Regions from separate parts of the Paenibacillus sp. IHBB 10380 genome, predicted to be linked through region 3. Evidence: riboswitches for the same ligand, from Rfam matches in the RefSeq annotation. Region 3 holds a riboswitch; each other region holds the start of a gene.
The links. A riboswitch is a leader RNA that binds a small molecule or an ion and turns the genes downstream of it on or off. The one in region 3 is predicted to bind cobalamin.
Positions count from the first base shown of each region.

Region 1: it holds a riboswitch for cobalamin, as region 3 does, so the genes downstream of both, UB51_RS11275 (1-propanol dehydrogenase PduQ) here and metE (5-methyltetrahydropteroyltriglutamate--homocysteine S-methyltransferase) in region 3, are expected to answer to the same signal.
Region 2: it holds a riboswitch for cobalamin, as region 3 does, so the genes downstream of both, UB51_RS16090 (ABC transporter substrate-binding protein) here and metE (5-methyltetrahydropteroyltriglutamate--homocysteine S-methyltransferase) in region 3, are expected to answer to the same signal.

Region 1 is NZ_CP010976.1:2,607,098-2,612,302, forward strand. It holds gene UB51_RS11260 (ANTAR domain-containing response regulator) at 1-108, opposite strand, end outside; gene UB51_RS11265 (EutP/PduV family microcompartment system protein) at 180-611, opposite strand; gene UB51_RS11270 (BMC domain-containing protein) at 623-976, opposite strand; gene UB51_RS11275 (1-propanol dehydrogenase PduQ) at 1,148-2,293, opposite strand; adenosylcobalamin (AdoCbl) riboswitch at 2,644-2,796, opposite strand; gene UB51_RS11285 (DUF3626 domain-containing protein) at 3,899-4,996, opposite strand; gene UB51_RS29290 (AAC(3) family N-acetyltransferase) at 5,152-5,205, opposite strand, start outside.
Region 2 is NZ_CP010976.1:3,597,005-3,602,209, reverse strand. It holds gene cbiB (adenosylcobinamide-phosphate synthase CbiB) at 1-862, shown strand, start outside; gene UB51_RS16095 (histidine phosphatase family protein) at 853-1,470, shown strand; cobalamin riboswitch at 1,618-1,828, shown strand; gene UB51_RS16090 (ABC transporter substrate-binding protein) at 2,014-3,015, shown strand; gene UB51_RS16085 (FecCD family ABC transporter permease) at 3,015-4,058, shown strand; gene UB51_RS16080 (alkaline phosphatase) at 4,236-5,205, shown strand, end outside.
Region 3 is NZ_CP010976.1:5,439,740-5,444,944, reverse strand. It holds gene UB51_RS24665 (serine/threonine protein kinase) at 1-571, opposite strand, end outside; gene metE (5-methyltetrahydropteroyltriglutamate--homocysteine S-methyltransferase) at 884-3,169, opposite strand; cobalamin riboswitch at 3,320-3,513, opposite strand; gene UB51_RS24655 (MFS transporter) at 3,714-5,009, shown strand.

The DNA of each region.
Region 1 (5,205 bases), 2.8 Mb from region 3:
ACCATCAGAAGCTTCCCCTACTACTTTGTAGTCCGCTTCTTCAAGCATCTCACGAATATCCATTCTTGTAATAGGTTCGTCGTCGACTACTACAATTTTTCCATTCATGTGTCATGCACCTCATTGTCTGCCGATATTTGCTTGTATCTTGTGAAAACTCAACCAAATGGCGTGTTCGTCTATCCTTCCAAATATCCCTGTAGCTCTGCCAGTCCCACATTTTCCATGGAGGAAACCTCAAAAATGCGTTCTACGCCAGCTGCTTGCAGATATTCTCTCGCTTGCGCGATGTCCTCATCCACTTGGGCCAGCTCAACCTTGGTTATTATTCCGATAACCGGTTTGGCGAACATCGTCGCAAAAGCCGGCGGAAAATAACTCTCTTCCTTTGTGCAATCTTGCACAAGCCCGATGACATCTGCTTCAACGCTAGTGACCATCAGCATCTTGTATAAATAACGGTTCTCGATGCATTCGCCAGGTGTATCAATGGCTTGATCAAAAGTCTCGATGGCTTGCGTCTTCTTGTAGGCAATCTCCTGACCGTGCAGCCTTTGGCACAGCGTAGTCTTGCCCGAGCCAGTGCTTCCGGCAAATATTATTTTTTTCATAGCATCTTCCCCTATGTTCTCGTAATCTTCGCAGCTGAAAATCCGAGAATGTTCTGCAAGCCAAGCAGCACTTCACTAATGGCGGCTTCCACGGATGATACATCCCCCGTAACAACGAGGGAGCCGCTGAAGCGATCGACAAAGCCGATCTGTACGCCGGCCGCCTTAGTCGCGATATCTGCCCCAATAATGGAGGCTTCGCTTGGCGTTATGGTCATAATGCCAATGGCATCTTTTGCATCGGATCCCAGTCCCAGCTTCTTGTAAATATCCTGGTTGGGGTTCGCAATAATATGAGCTAGCGTTACCTGTTTCCCAGGTACATACTCTTGAATGACGCGTTGTTTTTCGTTTTGTTGGTCCATACCATCATCCCATCTCTTTGAAAGAAACACGTAAAATAGCTAAAAAAAATATATAAAGGCCCCTTAAAATTTCACGTGGAATTTTTAAGAAGCCTCTTCGCTTTAACTATTAATTAACACGTCGTTGTGTTGTTTTCATTATATTTATAGATGCAAGCGTTGTCAATACGGTTAGCCTAATTGAAACATTTTGTTCAATATTTCGATGACATCCGCTTCTGTCGGAACACGCGGATTGGTAGCCGTACAACCATCATGCAGAGCACCCTCGGCAATTGCCTCTCTCATCTCTTCTAAAGTGTTCTGATCTACACCACAGTCCCGAAGCGTTTGCGGCATGTGTAATTGTTTCTGAAGCTGCTTGATTACCTGTACTAGACTTCGCACGCCGCTGCGCGCATTGGAAGTCGGTAGCCCCAGGTTCTTGGCAATTTCGGCATATCTTGCAGCCGTCGCATTACTTGCCTCTTTACCGTATCCCGGCTTGTAGTCCGCATTGAATTCTATCACATGTGGCAATAGCAGCGAGTTCATGCGCCCGTGGGCAATCTTGAATTTGGCTCCAGCCACATGCGCAATGCCATGGTTAAGTCCGAGCGAAGTGATGTTGAACGCCATTCCTGCCATGCACGAAGCACTATGCATTTTTTCACGCGCTTCAAGGTCGCCCCCATCCTTGTAGGCTCTTGGCAAATAAGCGAACACCAATTTGATCGCCTTCTCCGCCAAGGCGTCGGAGATATCGTTCGCTTTGGTCGACACATACGCTTCAAGCGCGTGGGTTAACACGTCCATTCCCGTATCGGCGGTAATGAAATCCGGGACGCTCTTGACCAGTTCAGGGTCTAGAATCGCTTCCTCCGGAAGCATGTCATCGGATACAAGCGGGTATTTGATGTTTTTCTTCTTGTCGCTGATGACGGAAAAAGACGTCACTTCCGAGCCGGTTCCGCTGGTTGTCGGAATCGCCACGAACGGAATATCGCGCTGATCCAAGATTTTTTTAGCGAAAATTTTCATCGCCTTGGCCGCATCGATCGCGGAGCCTCCGCCAATAGCAATGATCAGGTCGGCCCGAAACGTCCCAAGCGCCTCCACCCCCTCTGTCACGACTTCTACTGGAGGATCGGGTACAATGTTACTGAAAATGTACTGTTCATTGCTTTCATGCAGCCTTTCGAATAACAGGTTGATCATCCCCGATTTCACCATGAACGGATCCGTGACGATGAAGATCCGCTTGTTCCGCCATTCTGCTAAGCGATTCAGCGCTCCTTGTCCCATATAAATGTCGGTTTTAAAAGAAATTTTGTCCATGTGGGCACCTCCAAGAAATAGTTGGCAACAAAAAAAGAGACCTTTAAAAGAACGAATTCCTTTAAAAGCCTCTTTGCTCGTTATATGTACACGCCATTGTGTAACTAGTAATCATACAGTTGTCTACCACCACTGTACACCTTAATCCTGATAATCGTCAACCGCATTTTGTATAAAAAAGATACACATCGTTGTGTATCATATTCTTCGACATTGAAGAACCTACCCGTTACCTAATGTACATCCTTGTACTTGTTTGGCACCATCGCCAGGCCCTCCCGACATCAGCGTCGGTACCACCTTTATCCATACAAAAAAAGCCTAGAAGGCGAAAATCGTCACACTAGACTTGTAAACCAGCCACTTTCGCCTCGAAATGGTTGGTTTTTCAAAGTTTCCAGGAAAATGACCTGACTTAAGACTGAACATCCAGTCTATCACAGTGGCGGGACCGCGTTGGATTTGCACCAAACTTCCATTACCTGAAACTTTTGTATTGTGGTATGACGTGAATGGGTACCATTCGAAATCATTATAGCATATAGAAATGGGATGGCAATATATAAATTTTGTAACGTTCGTGTCCCCCCTTAAATTAGCTAGTGTACGCCAGCAGTTATGCTAGTTTCGAAGATAACAAAATAGACCGATTTCGAAGGAGATCTATCTATATAGGGCATACGCGAGAAGCTCAGTTATGGCTTATTATGAAGGGCAACAGTTTATGCTACAAGAAAGGAGCTACCCTCATCTTCGCCATTGGCAGCAATAACTTTGTCAGCCACTTCCTTGATCGTCTATCCTTTTCGGATGAATAATCTCTGTTTCACCACTTGGTACAGCAGCCATATAAATAGTGATAGACTTACAATCAATAAATATGTATTAAAATTGAAGTATTGATTATTTATATGAATTGACAGTCCCGTTGTAATTGAATTAATGTATTGCCAATCTATATAACCAAATTTCTCTTCGTATACTTGAGCCAAAAAAATTCGGTATTTCTGATAGCTAGTTAATTGATAGTATACCCCTACAATGTAATGACTCACGATCACTAAAAATATGATAACTATTGTTTTAAAAAGTATCTTCTTGTCCTTAAACATATAGACCCACTGAAATACCAGTATTACAAATAAAATGATCAATGGAACAAACAATAAAATTGCAGGATTTCCATTACCAGAACTACTTCCAGGCGTTGTCGTCATTGAGTTCCCAAAAGTAAATAGCAGTAAGATCACTGCTAGATTAATAAATAAACTTAATTTTGTTTTCATATCTCCTCCTCGATTTAATTAAAGAACATAATGCAGTTGTCTTAGCTAACCTTTTTATTCACGAATCCCCACCATCTTAGATAGCTTATCTTAGTGGATGCGGTTGTCTGCTGATTCATCTTCTCCGAAATTCCCCGGCAGACCAGGAGCTTTAGATGCGTGAATATAGTGTTGTCTACTGTCGATTAGTATTGTTACTATATTAAGAACTATAGGGAAGTTTTTCAATATTTACCAAACTATTAAAATTATTATTAATGGGAGTATGTTTAAAGCACTTACTACTATGTAAATCCAATCTCATTGAGAAAAGAAAGTCTTATAGTTTAAAATTTCGAAGTGGCTTTCCATATTTCACTAAAACATGCCACAATAGTTTTAATTCCTGAAGTACTTCCTTATAGCATCCACGATCACTCCAAGAAATTGGATCGCGTTTCAAGTCCATTGCAGCAGATCCAATCATGCTCACATCGATAAAATCATTTCTTGCAATGCGTTTGGCCAAGGAAGGCATCGATGGACCTCTAAAATCCGCAGGAACCTCGTCTACCCAAAGCGCAAAGCCCATGTGCCAATAGAGATCTATTGAATACTTTAGACATATTTTCTCTAAGGTCCTGCCTATATGAGTGTCCTTGAATGAAGGATCTGCAACAAGCACTTTGACGTCTTCTTTAAGAGAAATATCACCATGAACCTGAGCTTCAATATAGTGGTTAAGATTGCGGTTTGGATCTTTGTTTGTAGGATCCGAGAATGGTCTCTCTAGATTAACCAGGACATGATCGATTAATTTTCGTAGCGTCATATTTTTTTCACCGATAGCGAAATTTCTAAAGAATGCCTCCTTCATGAGGGCCGCCAAAATGATATTGAACTCCTCATAAGTACCCTTTTCCTTCGGATCTTGATGCGAATCCAAATAAGTGTATGTGCTACGATATGAGACCTCCGGGGATAGAATGAAATAGCATGATCCAAAGCGTGGAGCTGGTCCATCTGGATGTAACATCAAATCTAGTGCGCCATACTTGGGTCGTTGGCTATTGGTTGAGTCCTTTAGGTGATATGCTCCTCCAAAAATCTTCTTCTCCCAAAGGTCTCGTTCACCGCCAGGGTAAGCCGATACGCTGCCATTAGATAATAATGTCTCAAACTGACTTTTATAAATTCCCTGCTCAAGCAGTGCTTCAGCAACGCTTTTCATATTCGTCGGATCTGGTCTATCTGGATGAAAATGTAGGGCAATCTTTGCGTGCGCCTTTAACTTAACGACGGCGTCTTCAAATGTTTTATACGCGATATTAGAAATTTGAAGGATTTCCTTAATTACTCGCTCATCTTCATTTTTTTGGCTTCTTGCGTACTTTGTAAGATGCTCTAAAGCCAATAATTGTGACCTTGATAATTTCATGGGCAGATGGGTCTCTCCTTTTGTACCGAAATTCGAATTTGCACCCTCTTTTGTTTTTACCTTAGAAATGATAGTTGAAGACAAAAGGGAATTTATAAAAAAACATTATCCTAATCGGAAACGATAGTTGAATTTCTTGAAATTATTTTTTCAATCTATCTTCTATTCTGGTTCATCCATCCTAAGGCGTAATCGATCATTTTTTTCTG
Region 2 (5,205 bases), 1.8 Mb from region 3:
TATAGAAAAGTGGATACGGAGGTTCTTTAGCCGTCCTACAGCACTAAAAAAGGCAGGCATACTTTTACCGATTGTTGTGGTAGGGGGTTCTTTTGCCCTGACTTGGGGACTTTTGAAAGGGTTGTATATGATCCATCCGTGGGCTGCATGGATAGCAGAATCGATACTTATAGCTACAACCATTGCCATTAAAGGATTAAAAGATGCGGGTATGGAAGTATTCGGTCACCTCAGTCGTGGTGACTTACCTGCTGCTAGACAGGCACTTAGCATGATTGTTGGTCGTGACACGGAACATCTGGAGGAGCCAGAAGTTGTGCGTGGAACGGTGGAGACAGTAGCTGAGAATATCGTAGATGCCATTGTATCTCCTTTATTCTATGCTCTGATTGGTGGAGCTCCCCTTGCTATGGCATATCGAGCAGTGAATACGTTGGATTCAATGGTAGGTTACAAGAATGATAAGTACATGAATTTAGGCTGGGCTTCGGCTAGATTCGATGATATAGCCAACTATATCCCAGCAAGAATAACAGCTATATTACTGATCTTTAGCGCTAGAATAATGCGACTAGATGATAAGAGAGCGTATAGAACTGTAAAGCATGATGCTAGACTCCATCCTAGTCCTAATAGTGGCTATCCAGAATCAGCAGTTGCTGGAGCCTTAGGTATACGAATGGGTGGCGAGAATAGTTACCAAGGGATCGTGTCTTTCAGAGCTTATATGGGAGAAGCTACTCGGGTTATGAATGCTAGTGATATTAAAGCTACAATTAGACTCATGATCCTGACATCTTTGACATTTATAGTTGTAGGTCTACTTCTTATCTGGGTTGTAGGAGGGACATTATGGCAGTGACGTTGGAGCTATTATTGATGCGCCATGGAAAAACACACTGGAATGTGGATAAACGGTACTTAGGGCACAGCGATATAAGTATTACAAGGGAAGCGCGTGCGGAGCTGATCCCCCTGCGAAGACAGCTCATCGGTAGAACGTTTAGTAAAGTAGCCTGTAGTGATCTTAAACGTTGCCAAGAGAGTCTAGCCTTCGTAGCTCCTGAGCTTCTAGACGTTGCCATTTATGATAATCGTTTGAGAGAGATGGACTTTGGAGATTGGGAAGGAAAGACATATGAAGAGTTAAACGGACTCCCTCTGTATTGTGAATGGCTGGATCACCCACAGGCGGTTTTTCCACCAAATGGGGAGGCTTGGGATCTTTTTCAGGCAAGAATCAGGGACTTTCTGAATAGCTTAATCCCATTGACGTTTGAGGATAGGCGAGATCGTACGATCCCATCGGTGTTCGTTGTTACGCATGGTGGGGTGATTAGGCAGCTGATAACGATGAGTGTTCCTCAGCTATCCTTTTGGGATATGTCTGTGGAACCAGGTAGCTTAGTTAGGTTGCTACTTACTTTAGATGATGGATGCTGGACAGGTACTTTGCATAGTGAATATTGAGCTATCCATATTTGTATAGAATGTGAATTATCATATATTTTTGCTCGAGTAGATTGAACCAACAAGGTGAAACAACAAAAACTTGGTTGTAACAGCTATGCTTTTCACCTATAATCAACAGAGATGTGTAGCTTAAACAATAAATTTAATATTGTTGATTCTTAAGGTCCCGAGAGTAAGTTCTCTAACTTGCTGTTCAATCGGGTTAAAAGGGAAGCTGGTGTAAATCCAGTACGGTCCCGCCACTGTGTAACAGGGAATATCCTTATATGTCACTGTTCTGCCCTAAGGTAGAATGGGAAGGCTAGGATATGATTTACCTGTAAGTCAGGAGACCTGCCTTATGAGAAGAATGACGGTCCTTCGTGGAAAGGGTTACGTGTGCAAATAAGTACTTACGGGTGAAAGCTCCAGCTAGAGTACTCTCGACATTTATGAGCAACATAAAGTCTTGTAGACGTAATCCCTGATTCTGTGAACAATGGATCAGGTTTTTTTTGTTGTTATAAGCCAGTCAAGATAGAAAGGGAGATCAGAAATCTTATGAACAAATTAATGAAGTTGTGGACCTCAGGTCTACTTGCACTCGTACTAGCGTTATCACTTGCTGGATGTGGTGCAGACAACAAACAAGCACAGAATGCACCAGCAGTAGAGCAACCTGTAACGACTACGGAACAGCCAGAGGCAACAGAGGAATTGAAAACGGTATATCCATTAACCGTAAAGGATTCAACAGGAGAGTCTTTCACTTTCGCTGAGGCTCCTAAACGTATTGTATCCGTGTCTCCTGCAGAGACGGAGGCGCTATTCGCTATTGGTCTTGATAACGAAATTGTAGGCGTGTCTGATTATGATGATTATCCGGAGGCTGTGGTGTCCAAGCCTAAGATGGGTGGTGTTATGAAGCCGAATGAGGAAGCTATTATTGCATCTGAAGCGGATATCGTATTTACAGGTATTTCAATGAGCGAAGAAGCGGTAAAGAAGCTACGTGATCTTGGAATTCGAATCTTTAAGACAGACCCCAAGACAGTAGATGATATCTTAAGTAATATTGAATTATATGGCCAGATTACGGATCATCAAGCACAAGCTAAAGTGGTGACGGATCACATGAAACAAGAACGTGATGAAGTGATTGAAGCTGTTAAATCTGTTACACCCGAGCAAAAGAAGAAGGTATATGTAGAATTTTCCCCTGGTTGGACCGTAGGTAAGGGAGAATTTATGGATGAGTTGATCACTCTTGCGGGTGGGATTAACGTAGCTTCCGATACAGTAGGTTGGAATAAGATTAGTGAAGAGAAGATTATACAGGATAATCCTGATGTCATTCTGTATTCCAAGAATGTCATTGATGATGTGACTAAAAAGGGTCTGGATGACATGATTAAAGGCCGCAGTGGTTGGGATCAAATAGCGGCTGTGAAGAATGAAGCTATATTCGGATTGGATGATAACTTGCTGAGCCGTCCAGGGCCTAGAGCTACGGCAGGGCTTAAAGAAGTAGCAAAAGCTATCTATCCGGACTTGTTTAAATAATGAGCAAGAAGCTAGCGGGTTATAGCGGAGTAGGGATCATACTGCTAGTGCTAACTTTACTGATCTGTCTCGGAATTGGTTCAGTAAAGCTACCGATTAAAGATATCGTTATGATTTTAGTGCATCAGCTACCATGGATTGGAGATGCTGTGACACCTACTTGGAGCCCCTCTTTTGAACAAATATTGATCAAAGTGCGACTTCCTCGGATTATCCTAGGCATGTTAGTGGGAGCGGCACTGGCTGTAGCGGGTTCTGGATTTCAGGGTGTTCTTAGGAATCCATTAGCCGATCCGTATACCCTTGGGGTATCCTCAGGTGCGGCTGTTGGGGCGTCTGTTCTTATCTTTTTCGGTCTCCAATATTCTCTATTTGGTATATGGACGTTGCCTCTTGTGGCTTTTGTCGCAGGAGTAATTACGTTGTGGGGTGTATTGGCTCTAGCAAGAGAAGGTGGGAAGATCCCTACGAATCGTCTGATTCTGTCAGGTGTGGTGATGCAATCTTTTCTGGGAGCGATTGTATCCTTTCTGTCAGCGATGTCGAACAAAACCATTAACGAAATTTTATTCTGGACGATGGGAAGTCTTAGCTTGCGAGGGTGGTCGTATACGGCCATCCTTTTCCCATACTTATTAATCGGATTAATATTCATATGGAGTCGAGCTAGGTCACTTAATTTGTTATCACTCGGAGAGCGTCAAGCAGCTCATTTAGGACTTCATGTGGAAGGGCTCAAAATGGGTGTCTTGTTAGTGTCTACCCTACTAACAGCAGCTGCCGTGTCGGTCTCTGGCATTATCGGATTTGTCGGCCTAGTTATTCCTCATATGATTCGGCTGATTGTGGGCCCAGATTATAGGCTAATTGTTCCCTTGTCTGCGATCGGTGGGGGAATATTCATGGTGTTGGCGGATACGGTTGCCCGTTCCTTACTTGCACCGACTGAAATTCCACTGGGTGTAGTTACTGCTTTTGTGGGGGCGCCTTTCTTTGCTTATTTGTTATATCGTAATAAAATTAACGCACGAATGGATAAATAAAAGTCGAGCACAATTCTTTTTCTATCATGATTTAAAAGCAAGATTTGTAGAAAAATTGTATTTTGTACCGTATAAGTACAGTAAATTCTTATCATCCTACGCTACACTCTATCTGTGATGGTCTAATATGGTGAACAGACTAATTCACACAATAATTAGGGTAGAGGGGGCATGGATATGAAAGGAAGAAAGTTATTCTGCGGTATCTCTAGTTTTATGCTTTTATGTAGCGTTTTTGCTGGCGGCAGTGTTTCTTATGGTAGTAATGCGAGTGCCGGGGATCATGCTGTGAAGAATGTTATTCTATTTGTTACGGACGGAATGAGTCTGAACGGTGTTAATTTGGCTAGGTGGTATCAAGGAGGGGAACCGCTCTTCATAGATAAATACTTTACCGGATTGTCAAGAACCTACTCTGCCGATTCTCTAACTACGGATTCCGCTGCAGGTGCCACAGCCTTAGCTACAGGGCATAAAATTAAGAGCGAAACGGTTTCGATTCTTCCGGATAAGATCACTATGCCATTCATAGAGCCAACGAAGCTGAACGAGGCGAATAAACCCCTTCCTACGATACTTGAAGCGGCTAGACTCGAGGGAAAAGGAACGGGATTGGTATTTACATGTGAGCTTACGGATGCTACACCTGCTGTGTTTGCTAGTCATGCCGCCAGTCGGGAATTTGCGGGGTCTATTGCCGAACAAATGGTATATGATGGGGTCGACGTATTGCTTGGTGGGGGTTCAGACTACCTTGTACCTGGTAAGAAAGACAACAATAGAAAAGATGGCGAAGATCTTACAAAAGTTTTAAAGACTAACGGTTATGAGTATGTGACCAACAAAAATGAGTTATTAAAATCGAAAACGAATAAAATTTGGGGTCTTTTTCAATCGGAAGCGTTAGACGCTGATTTTGACCTTAATCCAAAGGAACAGCCGAACCTAGCTGAAATGACAAAAGTAGCTATCGACAAACTAGCCACCAACGAGAATGGATTTTTCATGATGGTGGAAGCGAGCCAAATTGACTGGTTTGGTCATGACAATGACCCGATTGGTATGATAAGCGAAATTTTAGCTTTTGATAAAGCTTTTAAAGTGGCGGTCGAATTCGCAGAAAAAGATGGCAATACGGTTGTCGTAT
Region 3 (5,205 bases):
TATAACGAATGACAGACCCGAAATCAATCAACTTGCTCCGTCCATCCTCCCCAATGATAATATTGGCAGGTTTTATATCTCGGTGTACGAATCCTTGTTGATGAATATGTTCCATCGCCCCGATCAGCGGAAGCATGGAAGTTCGTAGAAAGTTAGCATTCATGCTCTGCTCATTCTTTCTCACGACTCGGTCCAACGTTATACCTCGGCAATACTCCATCACTAGATACGCTGTCCCGTTCCCTTCGAAGTAGTCCTCATAACGGACGATTGCTGGGTGCTGTAGATCACGTAATGCCCAAGCTTCCCGCTGAAATGCCTCCATTAGCTTCACAAATTGTGGCGAGACCGAAGCTTGCAAGTATTGAAGTGTCTTACCGTCGGAAGAACGACGAGCCAAGGCACTCGGAAAGAACTCTTTGATCACGCTCATGATTCCTGTATCTACATGACGTACGATATACACAACAGACAGCTCACTACGGGATAATATTCTACGAATTTGATATATTTCTTCATCTCCAAGCATCGTGTTTCGAGCTAAAACGCCATTCATCGATTTTTTTCTCACGGTAACCTCTCAGTTAAACCCTTTTATGATGGATATGGATCGCCCATTTCCCGGGTTTGATAGAATTGTGTCGAACTACTATATTCACACTTATAGTAACAGACAGCATAATTATTTCCAAGCTTGGAATTCTCAAACGATGCTCGTTGTCGTTCTCCATCACATTCCAAAGATGGTTCACATCATGATGTCATTTTGTTATGTCATTTCAAAAAGACCAAATCCCCCTGTTATATCAGGGAAATCTGGCCTTCTTATTATGGCTCAACACCATCATCAGTGCTTATAGTGCGTAACCTTTTTATAAAAATTTTAATTCGTTACTTTTCTTGCTTCTCTAGCGATTTGAGTCGCTTGCACCATGTGTTCCAAAGATGCTACCGTCTCTTCCATTCCACGTGTCTTCAACCCACAGTCCGGATTAATCCAGAATAATGCTGGGTCTAATACCTGTAAAGCTCTATCGATCATAGATACCATTTCCTCCACAGCTGGAATTCTTGGACTATGAATATCATATACCCCTAATCCAATACCCAACTCATACGTGGATTCTTCAAAAGTATGAATAAGTTCACCATGGCTACGTGATGTTTCGATGGAGATAACGTCAGCATCTAGTGCCCGTATCGCATCAATCATCTCGTGGAATTCACAATAACACATATGTGTATGAATTTGGGTTGTGTCTTTTACGGTTGATGTAGATAGACGGAAAGCAAGAATGGAATCTTCCAGATAGCTATCCCACTTCTCTTTCTTCAATGGTAGTCCTTCTCGAAGTGCAGGTTCATCGACTTGAATCATCTCAATTCCAGCCTTCTCTAAGGCCTCAACTTCCTCCCTTAATGCCAGTGCAATCTGGAAGGCCACTTCATTACGAGGAAGATCATCACGTACAAAGGACCAGTTCAATATCGTCAATGGACCTGTCAACATCCCTTTTACGGGTTTGTCCGTTAAAGACTGGGCATAGACACTTTCTTTCACGGTCATCGGAGCAATGAACTCCACATCTCCGTAAATAACCGGAGGTTTCACGCAGCGTGAACCATAGGATTGTACCCAACCATTCAACGTAAAGGCAAATCCATTCAATTTCTCGCCGAAGAATTCAACCATATCCGTTCGTTCGAATTCACCATGAACGAGTACGTCTATGCCAATCTCTTCTTGAATTTTAATCCATATTTGAATCTGATCTTGAATGAACTTCTCATATTGCTCGTTACTCCATTCTCCTTTTCGGAAGCTTTGGCGAGCCTTTCTGACCTCTGGTGACTGTGGGAAACTCCCGATTGTCGTTGTCGGCAGGAATGGAAGCTGCCATTTCTCTTGCTGACTAACTTGGCGTTTATTGAAGGCACTCTTTCTTGTCGACGGCTGTGAATCCCTATTCGCAGCAGCTTGTCGAACTTCAACACGATTTCTTGACTGAGACGCATTAAGCGCTTCGACTGCGTTTCTACTATTACTTAGCTTCGCATCTGTACCCTCTTGACCGCTAGCAGCTTGGACAAGAAGAACAATCTCATCTAACTTCTCATCCGCATAAGCTAAAGCCTCTTTTAACACAGGATCTATTGCCGTCTCTGGTTTAGTGCTAACCGGAACATGCAGTAGACTGCAAGAAGGCTGTACCACAATCCGATCATAAGATACGAATTCAGATAGCTCTTTCAACAATTGGAGTGGAGATTCAAGACTTGAACGCCAAATGTTACGTCCGTCAATCAGACCTGCACCAAGTGTTTTTCCTTCTGGGAATCCGAACTTTTTAATCGATTGCAAATTCTGTTCTAGTCCATGAACAAGGTCAAGTCCGAACCCCTGAACTGGAAGCGAGATCACTTCTTCATAATGATCAACTGCTTCAAAATACGTCTGTAGCATGATGTTAAGCTTAGGTGCAGCCGCATGCAACACTGTATAAATATGCTGAACTCTCTCTCTATCTTGTTTCGTTAAAGAAGTCACTAGAATAGGCTCATCGATCTGAATCCACTGCACACCCTCTTGCTCCAGCTCTTGTAGAATCTGGCTATATAGGGGTAGGAACTGCTCAATTAATGCATCCAGTTGATCTGCTGCATATCCTTTAGCAAGCTTCAAGAACGTATACAGACCCACCAATACGGGCTTACCTTCAATACCTAACTTTTCCTTAGCTTCACGATAGGCATGTAGCGGCTGATTCTTAGTCAGAGCTGGAGTAGCTCCATTCAATTCTGGCACAATGTAATGATAGTTCGTATTGAACCATTTCGTCATTTCACATGCCGTCCCATTCTTGTCACCTCTCGCCATCGCGTAATAAGTGGAGACTGGAACAACCCCACCCTCATAATCAAAGCGATCTGGAACAAGACCGAACATAGCAGACGTATCCAGGATGTGATCATAGAATGTGAAATCATTCAAGGGAATGAGATCGATCCCCTTGCTTTGTTGGAGCTTTAAATGGTCTAATCGGATAGATTCTAATTGATGAATCAGATCCTCTTCATTAATCTTACCCGCCCAGAAAGATTCAAGCGTTTTTTTCCATTCGCGGTTCGCGCCAATACGTGGGTACCCTAGATTACTACTCTTTACCATGTCGTTAATGTGCCTCCTCTTATTTCAAATCTCTTTATATGTTCATAGCAAAAAGACATCTTTACCCAACACAAAGAGGATAAAGATGCCTTTTGAATATGCCTGATTTGGCGGCCATCTCTAACACCTTCCTATCTCCCGTAGGTAAACGCAGTGCTGTCAAAATAGGCAGGTCTCCTGGCTCCAGAATCGTAATCCATCTGCTTACCTTCCCGATTATACAATCAGTGGCTATATAGCAGTGACTCCTCTGTTACAGTGGCGGGACCGCGTCGGTATTACACCGAACTTCCCTTTTAAGCTTCAATTCGTTCAACTGAAGCACCTAATTCCACATTATTCAATTTCACAAGCATTCATTACGATGAATATTATACATGCAATTGTATTTTTATTCAACGGTAATGATTATATTTATGATCATACCCCGACATTCAATTACTGTCAACTCAATAGGGATACTTGGATTAAAAAATCATTCCCTTGTCACTACTATAACTGCTAGAATAGTAAGATTAGTTCGTAGAGAGTTAGGGGGAATATCGTGAATTTCATACAACGAATGATGAGAGAATGGAACAGTTTATCTCGTAATATCAAATTATTTTTTCTAGCCAATATCTTATTTCAGATCGGAGGCGGTATGTTCTCCGTATTATATAATCTGTTTATCCAAGGTCTTGGTTATGCGGATGCCATGAATGGAAGGATCATTAGTATTCAGTCCTTAGCTACGGCGCTCATGTTCATTCCTGTCGGACTACTTGGTGACCGAACAAGTCGTAAGCGTCTATTAATTATTGGAGCTCTATTCACCGGTCTTGCTTTCATTGGGCGCTCTTTCCTAGTGACCGAGTTCAATCTACTGTCCTTTGCCGTCTTGACTGGACTATTCACTTCGATATTCCAAGTACTCGCTATACCCTTTCTAGCCGAGAGTGTCCCTGTTTCACAGCGCCTACGGGTTTTTAGCTATTATTCATCCCTTGTGTTAGCTTCACAGGTCATTGGAAGCATGGGTGGTGGGATTCTAGCAGATATGCTTCAAGGTCTTGGGGTGAATCGGGTTTCAAGTTTGCAGATCGTACTAACTACCGGAGGGATCGCTACGTTTGCTGCGTTTATTCCGCTATTACTCATCATTGAGCCATCTAAAGCAGTTAAATCTATCCACGCTACACCCACAGTTGTTCCTCAGACTGTGCCCGTCCGCAATCGCACATTGAAATCTGAATACAAAATCATAGGTCAATTCGCCTTAGTACAGCTCATCATTGGAATTGGTTCTGGACTCGTCATTCCCTATTTGAATCTGTATTTCACCAATCGTTTCGCCGTCTCGCTTAGCACCGTGGGTCTACTCATCTCATTAGGACAAATTATGACGATTGTATCTATGCTTATCGGCCCCTCACTTGCAGGACGGATCGGATCTGTAAAAGCCATCATATGCTTCCAGATGCTCTCTCTACCCTTCCTACTATTAACCGGTTTTACTAATATACTGGCTATCGCAGCCATTAGCTTTTTATTCAGACAAGCCTTGATGAACGCTGCGAATCCAATTCTATCCACCGTCTTAATCGACCGTGTATCTGATTCTAAACGAGGCATAGCCAATTCAATGACACAGACAGCGTTTATGCTGGGATGGGCATTAATGGGACCTGTTCAATCCTATCTTATTACTTCCTATGGCCATTATTGGGGATATGCAATCACGTTCAGCATTACAGGTACACTCTATGTCGGGGCTTCCATTCTGTATTACAGTATGTTTAGAGACTCTCGCAAACCGGGATCAAAGGGAACACATACGTCTATTGAGTACATCATTTAGACATAGAAAAGCAGCCTCTAAGGCTGCTTTTTACTTTTATTAGCTACTCATTTCATTGTGACTTATAAACGTAAATATAAATGAACTTCAATCCCCTCTGCTTCGAATGCCTTTCTCACTTGATCAGATGATTTATTACCAATAAAGTACGCACTATTAGACACCGCTCATTCCCCTATTTAGATCATATAGTGTA